2 regions of the Micromonospora sp. CPCC 205546 genome follow, and region 2 is predicted to be linked to the other one. Evidence: predicted binding sites of a transcription regulator. Region 2 holds the regulator's gene; the other holds the start of a gene.
What was found. The regulator HrcA, encoded in region 2, represses chaperone genes, less so after heat shock. The targets are predictions, from matches to a motif close to GGTTNGCACNCTCNNNNNGAGNGTGCNAACC.
Positions count from the first base shown of each region.

Region 1: a site for HrcA is predicted at 2,391-2,421, ahead of groL (chaperonin GroEL). Genes of this name have one in related genera too.

Region 1 is NZ_JBAKHL010000001.1:162,429-169,819, reverse strand. Features, by position in the region: gene V6U77_RS00805 (GNAT family N-acetyltransferase) at 1-513, opposite strand, end outside; gene V6U77_RS00800 (cold-shock protein) at 724-927, shown strand; gene V6U77_RS00795 (hypothetical protein) at 1,105-2,343, shown strand; gene groL (chaperonin GroEL) at 2,617-4,239, shown strand; gene V6U77_RS00785 (hypothetical protein) at 4,296-4,493, opposite strand; gene V6U77_RS00780 (GNAT family N-acetyltransferase) at 4,585-5,511, opposite strand; gene V6U77_RS00775 (helix-turn-helix domain-containing protein) at 5,611-6,201, opposite strand; gene V6U77_RS00770 (dienelactone hydrolase family protein) at 6,265-6,855, shown strand; gene V6U77_RS00765 (S8 family serine peptidase) at 6,875-7,391, opposite strand, start outside.
Region 2 is NZ_JBAKHL010000053.1:31,238-38,628, reverse strand. Features, by position in the region: gene V6U77_RS22465 (hypothetical protein) at 1-488, opposite strand, end outside; gene V6U77_RS22460 (enoyl-CoA hydratase-related protein) at 619-1,428, opposite strand; gene hemW (radical SAM family heme chaperone HemW) at 1,449-2,672, shown strand; gene V6U77_RS22450 (DUF4870 domain-containing protein) at 2,713-3,411, opposite strand; gene hrcA (heat-inducible transcriptional repressor HrcA) at 3,644-4,666, shown strand; gene dnaJ (molecular chaperone DnaJ) at 4,740-5,885, shown strand; gene V6U77_RS22435 (16S rRNA (uracil(1498)-N(3))-methyltransferase) at 5,936-6,670, shown strand; gene V6U77_RS22430 (SDR family NAD(P)-dependent oxidoreductase) at 6,845-7,391, opposite strand, start outside.

The sequences.
Region 1 (7,391 bases), on a different contig from region 2:
GAGTTCGGTGAGCGCCGCGACGGTGGGGTGCGGGACGCGTACGCCGGTGTCGACGAAGCCCAGCCGCCGGTACGCGCGGTAGGCCCGGTCGTTGCCGACCACCACCTCCAGCATGAGCTCGGGGCGCCCGCAGGCCCTTGACCACCGGGCGACCGTCTCGACCAGGTCGCCGAGGAGCCCGGTGCCCCGCCAGGACGGGGTGACGTAGACGGCGTACACCACGGTCAGCCCCGGCTCCCCGGGAGCCACCGTGCCGCCGGCGTGCCCGACGAGCCGGCCGCCCGGGTCCGCGACGAACTGTGCGGTGCCCGCCCCGACGGAGACGGCCGCTACCCCGGCCGCGAAGTCCGCGTGCGGATGGGCCGCCGCGTCGGCGAGGGTCTCCAGGAAGGCCAGCGGGGCGTCGGCGAGCATCTCCAGCCGCAGGGCCCGCATCCGGGCCGCGTCGTGCGGCCGGACCCGCCGGATCTCCGCCCGCCGCCCCGGTCCCGGCCCGCCGGGCGTGCTCGTCATGAACGCATACCTACCACAGCGACGACTGGCGATGTCTACCGGTCGAAATTCGCCCGATTTGTGGTCGTGCGCCTTCGTCACGCTTCGTGTAGCGTGCGATTTCGGTCACCGTTTCAGCGGCCCTCGTCGATCGCCGAGCCGGTGGTCCTCCGGTGCCGGCCCGCCCGGCCTCGGGGTCGTGGAACGCCGCGCAGAGTGAGGAAGTGCACCGTGGCACAGGGCACCGTGAAGTGGTTCAACTCCGAAAAGGGCTACGGCTTCATCGCCGTCGACGGCGGGCAGGACGTCTTCGTCCATTTCTCGGCGATCGAGATGGACGGCTACAAGGCACTGGACGACGGCCAGCGGGTCGAGTTCGAGATCGCCCAGGGCCAGAAGGGCCCTCAGGCCGAGCGCGTGCGGGTCGTCGCCTGACCGGGCGCCCGTCGCCCCCCGCCCCCGGTGGGCCCCTCTCCGCCCCGGTCGTCAGGCGGCCGGCGGGCTGACCCGCCGGTGCGGTCCAGCCGTCGGCCGGCGCGGGGGCGGGCGTCGGCGCGGTTGCGTCGGCAGGGGAGGATCGTGAGCCGTTCCAGCCACCGCTGAGGAGGGTTCATGTCCGACCAGCCGCCCCAGGCCGCGCCGCCCCCGGGAGACCCCGACCCCGCCGCGCCGCCACCCGGCGGTGCGGCCGCACCGGAGCCCGGCGCCGACACGCCCCCGGCCACCGGCACGCCGCCCCCTGCGGCCCCGGGCGATCCCACCGCCTGGGGTGCGGGCCCGGCCGTCCCGGCCCCGGACGGTCCGGCCGTCCCGGCCCCGGACGGCCCCGTCGTCCCGGGCGGTGGTGCGCCGGCGGGTCCGCAGCCGCCGCAGGCCTGGGTCCTCCCGCCCGCCGGCGGATATCCGGTCGGCTCCGGCCCGTACGGCGGGCAGCCGTGGTACCCCGGCGCGCCGGTCGCCTACCCCGGACAGCCGGCCCACGGCTGGTACCCGCCCGGACACGGCCTCGACCCGGCCGACCTGCTCGTCACCCCGCCCGGTGCCGGCGTCAACGGCTGGTTCGGCCGGTGCGTCGGCGCCGTACGCCGTGGCTGGCGGCTGCTGGTGCCGATCCTGCTGCTCACCCAGGTGCTCCCGGCCGTGGTGGTGTCGGTGCTCACGCTGGTCGTCGACCCGTCCGCGAGATGGGAGGAGTCGATGGCCGACGACCCCGCCGCGCTGCCCGACACCTTCCTGGCCGACATGGGCGTCATGCTCTCCGTGGTGCTCGGCAGCGCCCTCGTCTTCGGTCTGGTGCAGAGCCTGGGCTGGGCGGCCGGCACCTGGGTGGTCACCCGGCAGGCGGCCGGCGAGCCGGTGAGCATGGGCGCGGCCCTGTCCTACGGGGCACGCCGGGCGCTGGGCCTCTGGGGCTGGACCCTGTTGATGAGCGTGATCATCGGCCTCGGCGTCTGTCTCTGCGTCATCCCCGGCATCTACTTCGCCTTCGCGCTGAGCATGGCCGGCCCGGTCTACCTGTTCGAGCGGCAGCACCCGATCGGCCGCTCCTTCCGGATGTTCCACGACCGGCTCGGCCTGCTGCTCGGCCGGGTGGCGCTGGTGGCGGCGGCGGTCGTCGTCGGCGCCGGGGCGGCCGGCATGGTGGAGGGCATCGGCGCGCTGCCGTTCGGCACCACCCCGCTGGAGTCGCCCGGCACGGCGGTCGGCGTGCTCGTGGTGACGCTGGTGGGCGCGGTGCTGGCCCTGCCGACCCACCTCGCCCAGCTGGTCGGACTGGTCGTCACGTACGCCGAGCAGCGCGCCCACGAGGGCCCGGTGGACAGCGCCCGGCTGGCCGGTGAACTCGGCTGACCGGGGCCATCGTGCTTGCACTCGGCAGGGGAGAGTGCTAAACAAGTCATTGGCACTCGCATACCGTGAGTGCCAACGGTCGGGGCGGTAGGGCCACGGCTGCGGCGGCGTCCAGACGCGGCCGCGGCACATGGCCGGTCGTCGCGGGCTATCCGGCCCGATCGAGGAGACGTCGTCGTCGCCAGGTGGCGACGTCCCAAGGTGCGTACACCAGGCGGCCCATCCGGGACACACACTCGGGTGGCCCGTGAGTGTCCAGGAGGACAACGCCGTATGGCCAAGATGATCGCGTTCGACGAAGAGGCGCGCCGCGGCCTCGAGCGGGGCATGAACCAGCTCGCCGACGCCGTGAAGGTGACGCTCGGCCCCAAGGGCCGCAACGTCGTGCTCGAGAAGAAGTGGGGTGCCCCCACCATCACCAACGATGGTGTGAGCATCGCCAAGGAGATCGAGCTCGAGGACCCCTACGAGAAGATCGGCGCCGAGCTGGTCAAGGAGGTCGCGAAGAAGACCGACGACGTCGCCGGTGACGGCACGACGACGGCGACCGTCCTGGCCCAGGCCCTGGTCCGCGAGGGCCTGCGCAACGTGGCTGCCGGTGCCAACCCGATCGCCCTGAAGCGGGGCATCGAGGCCGCCGTGGCCAGCGTCTCGGAGGAGCTGCTCAAGCTCGCCAAGGACGTCGAGACCAAGGAGCAGATCGCCTCCACCGCCTCCATCTCCGCTGGTGACACCAGCGTCGGTGAGATCATCGCCGAGGCGATGGACAAGGTGGGCAAGGAAGGCGTCATCACCGTCGAGGAGAGCAACACCTTCGGGCTGGAGTTGGAGCTCACCGAGGGCATGCGCTTCGACAAGGGCTACATCTCGGCCTACTTCATGACCGACCCGGAGCGCATGGAGGCCGTCTTCGACGACCCCTACCTCCTGATCGTCAACAGCAAGATCTCGTCGGTGAAGGACCTGCTCCCGATCCTGGAGAAGGTCATGCAGTCGGGCAAGCCGCTGCTGATCATCGCCGAGGACATCGAGGGCGAGGCCCTGGCGACCCTGGTCGTCAACAAGGTCCGGGGCACCTTCAAGTCGGTCGCCGTCAAGGCGCCGGGCTTCGGTGACCGCCGCAAGGCCATGCTCGCCGACATCGCCATCCTCACCGGTGGCCAGGTCATCAGCGAGGAGGTCGGCCTCAAGCTGGACGCCGTCGGCCTCGACATGCTGGGCCGCGCCCGCAAGGTCGTGGTGACCAAGGACGAGACCACCATCGTCGACGGTGCCGGCGACGCGGAGCAGATCCAGGGCCGGGTCAACCAGATCCGGGCCGAGATCGACCGGAGCGACTCCGACTACGACCGTGAGAAGCTGCAGGAGCGGCTGGCCAAGCTGGCCGGCGGCGTCGCGGTGATCAAGGTCGGCGCGGCCACCGAGGTCGAGCTGAAGGAGCGCAAGCACCGCATCGAGGACGCCGTCCGCAACGCGAAGGCCGCCGTCGAGGAGGGCATCGTCCCGGGTGGTGGCGTCGCGCTGGTGCAGGCCGGCAAGACCGCCTTCGACAAGCTGGACCTGGTCGGCGACGAGGCGACCGGTGCGCAGATCGTCAAGATCGCGCTGGACGCCCCGCTGCGGCAGATCGCCGTCAACGCCGGTCTCGAGGGTGGCGTGGTCGTCGAGCACGTCCGCAACCTCAACCCGGGTCACGGCCTCAACGCCGCCAACGGCGAGTACGTCGACCTGCTGGCCGCGGGCATCATCGACCCGGCCAAGGTGACCCGCTCGGCGCTGCAGAACGCCGCGTCGATCGCGGCGCTCTTCCTCACCACCGAGGCCGTCGTGGCGGACAAGCCGGAGAAGACCCCGGCCGCCCCGGCTGGTCCGGGTGGCGGGGACATGGACTTCTGAGTCCAGCTCCAACGCCGGAAGGGGCGGGCCGCGTCAGCGGTCCGCCCCTTCCGCTGTCACGTCGGCAGTGGCCGTTGGTTGCGTCTCCTGCGCGCCCGGTCGTACGGCTGCGGGACCTGCACCGGCTCGTCGACCAGCGTCACCGGCTCGTCGCCCGGCTCGTCGACGCCGGCCATCTCCGCCTGTTGCTCGGCGTCGCCGTAGTCGAGCCGGTCGAACGGCAACGGGCCGGGGCGTTCGTCGTCCGTGGTCATGGCTGCCTCCTCTACCGCACACGGTAGGGCGCGACGATCACCGATGCGGGCGAATGACGTTAAGGGCGTCTATATCCGGTTCGCCCCGTCGTCAGGCTCCGAGTGCCTTGCGGTACAGGAAGAAGACGCGTTCGATCCGGGCGCCCGCGCTGCCCGAGTAGAAGGGCACCGGCCCGACCCACCCGATCTGCGCCGCCGTCACGCCCGCCGCCCGCTGGTCGCGCAGGCACCGGCGCAGCAGCACCCCGCCGATCCCCGAGCCCTCGGCTGCCGGGGCGGTGCCCATCGGGCCGAACCAACTCGGCCGCGACGATCCGTACGCGGCGAAACCGAGCAGCTCGCCATCGCGTTCGGCCAGGTGGCAGCCCGCCCGATCCCGGCCCACCGAGCCGGCCAGCTCGGCGTCCCAGGCCCCACCGAAGGTCGCGCGGGCGAACTCCGTCAGCGCCGGGAGGTCGCCCGCGCCGGCGCGGCGGACCGTCACCCCCCGTCCGGCCAGCCGCGCCTCCGCGGGCTCCGTCGGGCGCAGCGCGGGCGAGCCGTCGTACGACAGGTCGGCGGTCATGTTCCACGCCGTGCGGTCCTGCCGGTAGCCGAGCGCCAGCGCGGCGCAGACCGCCGGCGTGTAGCGCACGTCGATGCCGGGCCAGGCGTAGTACGGCGGGTTGCCGGCGAGCAGCACCTCGGCCGCGCCGAGGCCGGCGAGGATCCGCTCGGCGGACGACAGCAGCGCCCGCCCCACGCCTCCCCGCCGGTGGGCGGGGTCCACCGCCACCAGGTCCACGTGCCCGAGTCGGGCGTCCCCGGCGGCGCCGGAGCAGACCAGCACCCCGAGAAGGTCCGTCCCCCGGTACGCGCCCAGCGCGACCACCGGCCGGTCGGCGGCCGCCCGGGTCCAGAGCGCGTCCACGACGTCGGGCGCCTCGGCCGCGTCCTCGGGCAGGTCCAGCGCCCGGCCGCAGAGATCAACCACGCTGTGTCGCTGGTCCGGTCCCAGCTCGGCGATCTCCAGGTCCATGGCGCCGACCCTAGATCACCCGGCGATCCTGGTGAAGGGGCCCTGCCGGCGCGGCCCGGTCGGCGGACCACGCGGCCCGCCGCCGCCCGCCCGACCGCGTCAGTCGGCCGGCTTCGGCTCCGGGTCGGGCTCGGGGAGGGTCGGCGCGTCGGTCGGGTAGAGGCCGGCGACGAACCCGTACACCTGGTCGCCCGACCGGGGGATCTGGGCGAACCGACGGGCCAGCGCCTGCACCTCGGCCCAGAACGCGCGTACCTCCTCGACCGGGATGCGGGCGTGGACGAGGGTGCAGCGCAGGTCGTCGGCGGCGTGGGCCGCGGCGGATTCGGCGACGGCCTCCGCGAGCCCGTTGACGGCGAACGCGACCTGTTTGTCCTCGGGGTGGGTGAGCGCGCCGATGTAGAGCGTGCGGGCGACCCGGCCGTAGTACCGCTCGTCGATCGCCCGCACCCGCCGGGTCCGCACCACCCGGAGCAGGCCGGCGTCGACGAGCGCGTTCACGTGGTAGGCGACGCTGCTCTTGGGCCGATCGACCGCTCTTGCCAGCTCCGTCACCGTGGCGGCGCGCTCCAGGAGCAGCTCCAGGAGCGTGGCGCGCAGGGGATCGGCCAGCGCGCGAAGCTGGGCGGGCGCGGTGACCACGAGCATCTCGTCGAGGTCGTAGTCCGGGATCCGCTCATTGCTCGACATTTCTCGACCGTTCTAGAATCATGGATCATTCGATCGTCGTCGCCTGTCGACAGGAGTGTAGAGATGGCCGAAGTCGTGGTGTTCCACCATCTGTGTGGGGTCACCGACGGGCTGCGCGGGTTCGCCGAACAGTTGCGGGCCGGCGGGCACACCGTGCACACGCCCGACCTGTTCGAGGGGGAACGCCCGCCGACCCTCGACGAAGGCTTGGCGCTCACGAAACGCGTCGGCCGCGAGGTGCTCCGCGAGCGCGCCGACCGGGCCGTGGCCGGGCTGACCGACGGCCTGGTCTACGCGGGCTTCTCCTGGGGCGCCGCCACCGCCCAGCGGCTCGCCCAGACCCGGCCCGGCGCCCGCGGCGCGCTGCTCTACGAAGCCTGCCTGCCCGTCACCGGCGAATGGGCCGTCGGCCCCTGGCCCGCCGGGGTTCCGGTGCAGATCCACGGCATGGACGCCGACCCGTTCTTCGCCCTGGAGGGCGACATCGAACCCGCCCGCGAGCTGGTCGGCATCGCCGGGTCCGACCTCGGCGAGCTGTTCGTCTACCCGGGCGACCGGCACCTGTTCACCGACAGCACGCTTCCGTCGTACGACGCGGGGGCGACGGCACTGGTGCTGCGGCGCTCGCGGGAGTTCCTCGACCGGCTGCGGTGACCGGCGCTCCACCCGACCCTCATCCCCGCGCCGCGCGAACGGCGGCGTACGCGTCGACCAGGCCGGCGCCGGTGACGTTCCGGTCGCCACCGCAGGTCTGCGTCCGGGAGGCGTACGTGGGCAGGACGGCGGTGGCCGTTTCCGTGAGGATCTGCCGGGTGCGGGGCAGGTCGCCGACCAACGTCGGGTCGGCCGACCACATCAGCGCCACCACGCCGGCCACCTGCGGGGTCGCCATCGAGGTGCCGCTGAGGGTGGCGTACCCGCCGCCGGGCATCGCCGACAGCACCTCGTCGCCCGGCGCCACCAGGTCGGGCTTGGCCGCCCCCGGCACCGGGCCCCGAGACGAGAACATGGTGACCCGGCGCTGCCGGTCCACCGCGCCGACGGTCAGCACGTCCGCGTACGGGGCGAGCGGGTCGTCGATCGAGCCGCAGTACGGCCCCGTGTTGCCGGCCGCGGCCACGACCAGGATGCCGGCGGCGGCCAGGGCGGCGCTGGCCGGCCGGAGCGCGCCGGGGTCGCAGCCCTCGATC
Region 2 (7,391 bases):
CACTTCTGGTATGCCTCCGGGAAGGCCGAGCGCTGCACCTTCTGCGCCGCGTCGGTGACCCGCATCTGCTCCCAGCCGCGCACCTTCTTGAGCCCTGCGTAGAACTTGCCGGCCGCGTAGCGGGGATCGCGGATCTGCTCCGGGGTGCCCCAGCCCTGGCTCGGGCGCTGCTGGAACAGGCCGACCGAGTCGCGGTCGCCGCCGGTGAGGTTGCGCAGGCCGGATTCCTGGTAGGCCGTGGCCAGCGCGACGACGACGGCCCGCTCGGGCATCTTGCGCTGGATGCCGATGGCCGCGATCGTCGCCGCGTTTGCCATCTGGTCGGCGTCCAGGGACACCCGGCCGTCCGCCTGCACCGTGCACGTCCGGCTGGCCAGGGGAAGTCGCAGCTGTCCGCCCACCTGCCGGACGACGATCCAGATCCCGACCGCGGCGAGGACGACGAGGGCGACGCCGCCCGCCACGACTGCGCGAGTACGCACCCACACCCCCTGATCGACAGTCCGACAAGCGTACGTCCCCCGTGTTGCCTTCCGGGTCGTCCGACCGGTTCTGCGCGACCACCCGGCGTGGCACCGGCCGGCCGCCGGGCGGACGGTGCCACGCCCGCGGTCCCCGCTATCGGCCGTCGCCCGCCGTGGCGTCGCCGTCGGCCGGCACCCAGCGCGCCGGCCGCTTCTCCCGGAACGCCAGCACGCCCTCGCGCCCCTCCTCCGACAGGAAGTATCCGGTCGAGAGGGTGGACAGCGCGGCGATCTCCGACCGCAGGTCCGTGGCGGGCGGCCGGCGCAGCAACTGCTTCGCCCCGGCCAGCGCGCCCGGTGCCCCCCGCACCAGAGAGTCGCAGTACCCCGCAACCGCCGCGTCCAGTCCGTCCGCCGGCACGGCGGCGGTCACCAGGCCGATCTCGGCCGCCCGCCCGCCGTCGAAGGTGTCGCCGGTCAGGTAGAGCTCGGCCGCCGCGCGGGGGTGCAGCCGGGGCAGCACGGTCGCGGAGATCACCGCCGGCACCACACCGATGCGCACCTCGGTGAAGGCGAACGTCGCCTCCCGCGCGCACACCGCCAGGTCGGCCGCCGCGATCAGGCCGAGGCCGCCGGCCCGCGCGGGCCCGGCCACCCTCGCCACCACCGGCTTCGGGCACTCCCAGACCGCCGCGAGCACGTCGCCGAGCATCCCGGCCGGCACGGTCCCGCTGGCGTACGCGGCGGCCGTCTCCTTCAGGTCCGCCCCGGAGCAGAAGACCGGGCCGGCGTGGTCGAGCACGATCACGCGTACGGCGTCGTCGGCGACCGCCTCGGCGAGGCCGGCCAGCAGCTGGGTCATCAGCGGCGTGGAGAGCGCGTTGCGGTTGTGCGGGCTGTCCAGGGTGAGGGTGGTCACCCCACGGGCCGTGGCGGCCCGCACGAGCACGTCGGGAGAGGTCATGGAAGGGCACACTAGTGGCCATGCCCGGCGTCCTTCCAGAAGGCGAAACCGTCCCCGTCGACGGGTCGCTGCCCGCCACCGCCACCCGTGCCGTCGGCGCGCGCGGTTTCGGCGTGTACGTGCACGTGCCGTTCTGCGCCAGCCGCTGCGGCTACTGCGACTTCAACACGTACACCTCCGCCGAGCTGGGCGGCGGGGCGAGCCGGGAGGAGTACGCCGACACCGTGCTGGCCGAGCTGGCGCTCGCCCGCCGGGTGCTGGGCGACGCCCCGCCACCGCGGGTCGACACGGTCTTCGTCGGCGGCGGCACCCCGACCCTGCTCCCCGCCGACGACCTGGCCCGGATCCTCGACGGCATCGACCGCACATGGGGGCTCGCGCCCGACGCGGAGGTGAGCACCGAGGCCAACCCCGAGTCGGTCACGCCGCAGTCGCTCAAGGCGCTGCGGGCCGCCGGCTACACCCGCATCTCGCTGGGCATGCAGTCCGCCGCGCCGGGGGTGCTGGCGATCCTCGACCGCACGCACAGCGCCGGCCGGGCCGTCGCCGCCGCCCGCGAGGCGCGCGACGCCGGCTTCGACCACGTCAACCTGGACCTGATCTACGGCACGCCGGGGGAGAGCGAGGCCGACTTCGCCGCCTCGCTGGACCAGGTCGTGGCCGCCGGGGTGGACCACGTCAGCGCGTACGCCCTGATCGTGGAGGACGGCACCCGGCTGGCCACGCGGATGCGGCGCGGCGAGCTGCCGTACCCCTCCGACGACGTCGCCGCGGACCGCTACCTCGCCGCGGAGGCCGCCCTCGGCGCGGCCGGTCTCTCCTGGTACGAGGTGTCGAACTGGGCCCGCGACGAGGCGGCCCGGTGCCGGCACAACCTGCTCTACTGGACCGGCGCCGACTGGTGGGGCCTCGGCCCCGGGGCGCACAGCCACGTGGGCGGCGTGCGCTGGTGGAACGTCAAGCACCCCACGACGTACGCGAAGCGGCTGGCCGCCGGCGGGTCGCCCGGCCTGGCCCGGGAGGTGCTCACCGCCGACGAGGCGCACATGGAGGACGTCATGCTCCGGCTGCGCCTCGCCTCCGGGCTGCCCCTGGACGCCCTGGACGAGGCCGGCCGGGCGGGCGCCGCGCGGGCCCTGGCCGCCGGGCTGCTGGCCGCCGATGGGCACGCGGCCGGGCGGGCCGTGCTGACCCTGCGGGGCCGGCTGCTCGCCGACGCGGTCGTGCGCGACCTGCTGCCGTGAACCGCGTGCCGGGGCCGGCCGGGGGAGCGGCCGACCCGGGTCACCTGGTGAAGGCGTAGGTCATCGGGTAGCGGTAGAGCACGCCCTCGTTGGCCTTGACGCCGCCGACGATGCCGAAGATCAGCGGCACCAGCCAGACGAGCATCGGGACGAAGAACAGCACCCCGCAGGTGATCAGCGTGACCACCCAGCTCAGCACCCCGACGATCGTCCAGGTGAGCTGGAAGTTCAGCGCCGCGACGGCGTGCGCCCGGGCGGTCGGCGACTGCTGCCCCCGGGCCATCAGCGCGATGAGCGGCGCCAACCAGCCGAGCAGGCCGCCGCCGACGATCACGCCGGCCGCGCCGCCGAAGTGGGCGATCAGGGCCCAGTTCTTGTCGTCGTTGCTGGCGTAGCCGCCCGTCGGCGGTGCGTAGCCGCCACCGGCCGGATAGCCGGCCCCGGGCGGGCCGTAGCCGCCGGGCGGGGGATAGTCGCCGGGCGGGCCGTAGCCACCGGGCGGGGGGAAGCCACCGGGCGGGGGGTAGTCGCCGGGCGGAGGGTAGCCGCCCGACGACGGCTGGTCGCCGGTGGGCGGCGGATAGTCACCGGGTGGAGGATGGCTGCCCGGGCCCGGCGCCCCGGACAGTGGTGCGGTGGGGTCGCCGCTGCCGGCGTGGCCGGGAACCCCCGACGGAGCGGTGGGGTCCGGCGGGAAGCCGGGGTCCCCCGCTCCGGGAGGGCGAGGTGGTTCAGTCATGAAGGTCACGGTAGGGGCAGCCGGCAAGGCGGCACCAGCGCGACACCGGTCGGGACGTCCGAAATGACCGCTGCCGGGTGGTGTCGCGCGGTCGCCGATCTGACTGATCGCCCCAGGTCGATCATCGCGCCGGCGGCCCCGCCGACGTAGACTGGCACTCGCTACAGTCGAGTGCCAGCAGCCCGCTCCGGCCCCGTGTGCCGGTGCCGACGTGCGACAGGAGGTGGGGAGGATGGGTCTCGACGACCGCAAGCTCGCCGTGCTGCGCGCGATCGTCGAGGACTACGTCGCCACGCAGGAGCCCGTCGGCAGCAAGGCGCTGGTCGAGCGACACCAACTGGGGGTCTCGCCGGCGACCGTCCGCAACGACATGGCCGTGCTGGAGGAGGAGGGCTACATCCGCCAGCCGCACACCAGCGCCGGCCGGGTGCCCACCGACCGGGGCTACCGGCTCTTCGTGGACCGGCTGTCCCGGGTGAAGCCGCTCAGCCCGGCCGAGCGCCGGGCGATCGAGCGGTTCCTGGTCGGCGCCGTCGACCTCGACGACGTGGTGCACCGCACGGTCCGGCTGTTGGCGCAACTCACCCGGCAGGTCGCCGTCGTGCAGTACCCGAGCCTGGCCCGATCCTCGGTGCGCCACCTGGAGCTCGTGCCGATCTCCACCACCCGGCTGATGCTGGTCATGATCGCCGACACCGGCCGGGTCGAGCAGCGGCTGGTCGAACTGCCCGCGCCGATCCCCGCCGACGACGTCACGGACCTGCGCCGGCTGGTCAACGAGAAGCTGGTCGGCACCCGGCTGTCGGAGACCCCGCCGCTGGTGCAGGCGCTGGTCGAGGAGGCCGTGCCGCACCTGCGTCCGGCCATGACCACCCTCTCCACCGTGCTGCTCGAGACGCTGATCGAGCGGCACGAGGAGCGGATCGCGCTGGCCGGCACGGCCAACCTGACCCGCGGCGGCCTGCTCGACTTCCAGGGCTCCCTGCGCCCCATCCTGGAGGCGCTGGAGGAGGAGGTCGTCATGCTCAAGCTCATCGGCGAGGCGGAGCCGAGCACGACGCGGGTGCTGATCGGCGACGAGAACGAGATCGACAACCTGCGCGCCGCCTCGGTGGTCAGCACCGGCTACGGGCCGGGCGCGACCAGCGTCGGCGGGCTCGGTGTGCTCGGGCCGACCCGGATGGACTACCCCGGCACCATCGCCACGGTGCGGGCCGTGGCACGCTACGTGGGCGAGCTGCTGGCCCAGAACTGACCAGTCAGGGCCGACGGCCGGCTCCGGCCGCCGACCGGCGCAACGCGAGACGAACATGAGGACACGGAACGCAGTGGCCAGGGACTACTACGGCATTCTCGGGGTGAGCCGGGAAGCCTCCGACGACGAGATCAAGCGCGCCTACCGAAAGCTGGCGCGACAGTTCCACCCGGACGTGAATCCGGATCCGGAGGCCCAGGAGAAGTTCAAGGACATCAACGCCGCGTACGAGGTCCTCTCGGACGACCGGAAACGGCAGATCGTCGACCTGGGCGGCGACCCGCTCGCCCCCGGCGGCGGGGGCGCGGGAGGCCCGGGCGGTCCCGGCGGCGCCGGACCGTTCGTCGGCTTCCAGGACATCATGGATGCCTTCTTCGGCGGCGCGGCCGGCGGTTCGCGGGGCCCGCGACCGCGGACCCGGCCCGGCGCCGACGCGATCCTGCGGCTGGAGCTGGACCTGCACGAGACCGCGTTCGGCGTCGAGGCGCCGATCACCGTCGACACCGCCGTGCTCTGCACCACCTGCTCCGGCGCCGGCACGGCGGCCGGCACCCACCTGGCCACCTGCGAGGCGTGCGCCGGCCGGGGCGAGGTGCAGTCCGTGCAGCGCACCTTCCTCGGTCAGGTGGTCTCCGCCCGGCCGTGCACGGTCTGCCAGGGGCACGGCACCACCATCCCGCACCCGTGCCCGACCTGCGCCGGCGACGGCCGCGTCCGCACCCGGCGCTCGCTGACGGTCAAGATCCCGGCCGGTGTCGAGGACGGCATGCGCATCCGGCTCGCCCAGCAGGGCGAGGTCGGCCCGGGCGGCGGCACGGCCGGCGATCTCTACGTGGAGATCCACGAACGGCCGCACGACGTCTACTCCCGCAAGGGCGACGACCTGCACTGCCGGGTCACGGTGCCGATGACCGCGGCGGCCCTCGGCACGCGGCTGACCATCAAGACGCTGGACAGCGAGGAGACGGTCGACGTCAAGGCCGGCACCCAGCCGGGCAGCACGCTGCGGCTGCGCGCCCGGGGCGTGCCGCACCTGCGCGGCACCGGCCGGGGTGACCTCTACGTCCACCTCGACGTGCGCACCCCGACCAAGCTCGACGCCGACCAGGAGAAGATGCTGCGCGACTTCGCCAAGACCCGGGGCGAGGAGGTCGCCGAGCTCAGCAAGCAGGGCGGCTTCTTCTCGCGGATGCGCGACGCCTTCAACGGCCACGCCTGACCCGGCCGCCTGACCGCCCCGGCGCCCGCCGGGCGGCTAGCCTGATCGTCGTGTCCGCGCCGCTGTTCCTGCTCGACCCGCTGCCCGCCGCCGACCGACTGACCCTCGACGGCCCCGAGGGGCACCACGCCGCCACCGTGCAACGGCTGCGCGTCGGCGAGGAGTTGCTGCTCGCCGACGGCCGGGGCGGCACCGCGTCCGCGGTGGTCACGGCCGTCGGCCGGGGCACCCTCGACCTCGAGATCACCTCCCGGGGGTACGTCGACGCGTCCGTCCCACGTCTGGTGGTGGTGCAGGGCATCGCCAAGGGCGACCGGGGCGAGTTGGCCGTGCAGGCGATGACCGAGGTCGGGGTGGACGAGATCGTGCCCTGGGCGGCGTCCCGCTCGGTGGCGCAGTGGCGCGGCGACCGGGGCGTACGGGCGCGGGAGAAGTGGGTGGCGACGGCCCGGGAGGCGGCGAAGCAGGCCCGCCGGTCGTGGCTGCCGGTGGTGGCCGGCGCCCCCGACGAGTCCACCGCGACGGTGGCCCGCCGGATCGCCGGCGCCGCCGCGGCGTTCGTCCTGCACGAGGAGGCGAGTGAGCGGCTGACCACCGTCGAGCTGCCCGCCGCCGGTGAGGTCGTGCTGGTCGTCGGCCCGGAGGGCGGCATCGCCGAGGCCGAGCTGACCGCCTTCACCGAGGCCGGCGCCCGGCCGGTGCGCCTGGGGCCCTCGGTGCTGCGTACGTCCACCGCCGGGGTGGCCGCCCTCAGCGTCCTGGCCACCCGCCTCGGCCACTGGTGACCAAACCCAAACCCACCCACCCCGGGTCGACCCCGCCCCGCCACCCCGGGTCGATCATGCAGTTGTGGTGGGCAGGACGGGCGTTTTCGCGCCTTTCGTCAGGCACCACAACTGCATGATCGCCGAGAACCCGGCGGGGCCGGGGCCGGGGTGGGTGCCGCCGGTCCGGCAGGGTCAGCTGCGCAGGTAGGACGCGCCGTTGAGGTCGACGATGGTGCCGGAGGCCCACTCCGCCTGCGGGGAGGCGAGCCAGTGCACGGCGGCGGCGATCTCCTCGGGGCGGGCCACCCGGTTGAACGGGCTCTGCGCCCGGATGGCGGCGCCCCGCTCCCCACTCAGGTGTCCGGTGGTCATGTCGGTCTCCACGAAGCCCGGGGCGACCGTGGCGATCGTGATGCCGTACGGGGCGAGGGCCACCGCCAGGGACTGCCCCAGCGCGTTCAGCCCCGCCTTGCTCGCCCCGTACGCCGGCTGCTCCGGCTCGCCCCGGAAGGCGCCCCGGGAGGAGACGTTGACGATCCGGCCGCCCCGGTCGCGCATGTGCTGCGCGGCGCACCAGATGACGTTGCCCGCGCCGGTCAGGTTGGTCTCCAGCACCTGCCGCCACTGCGCGCGCCACTGCTCGTAGGAGGCGCCGAAGACCGGGTGCGGGGCGTCCCGCTCGCCGTACACCCCGGCGTTGTTGACCAGCACGTCGAGCCCGCCGAGCAGGCCGGCCGCC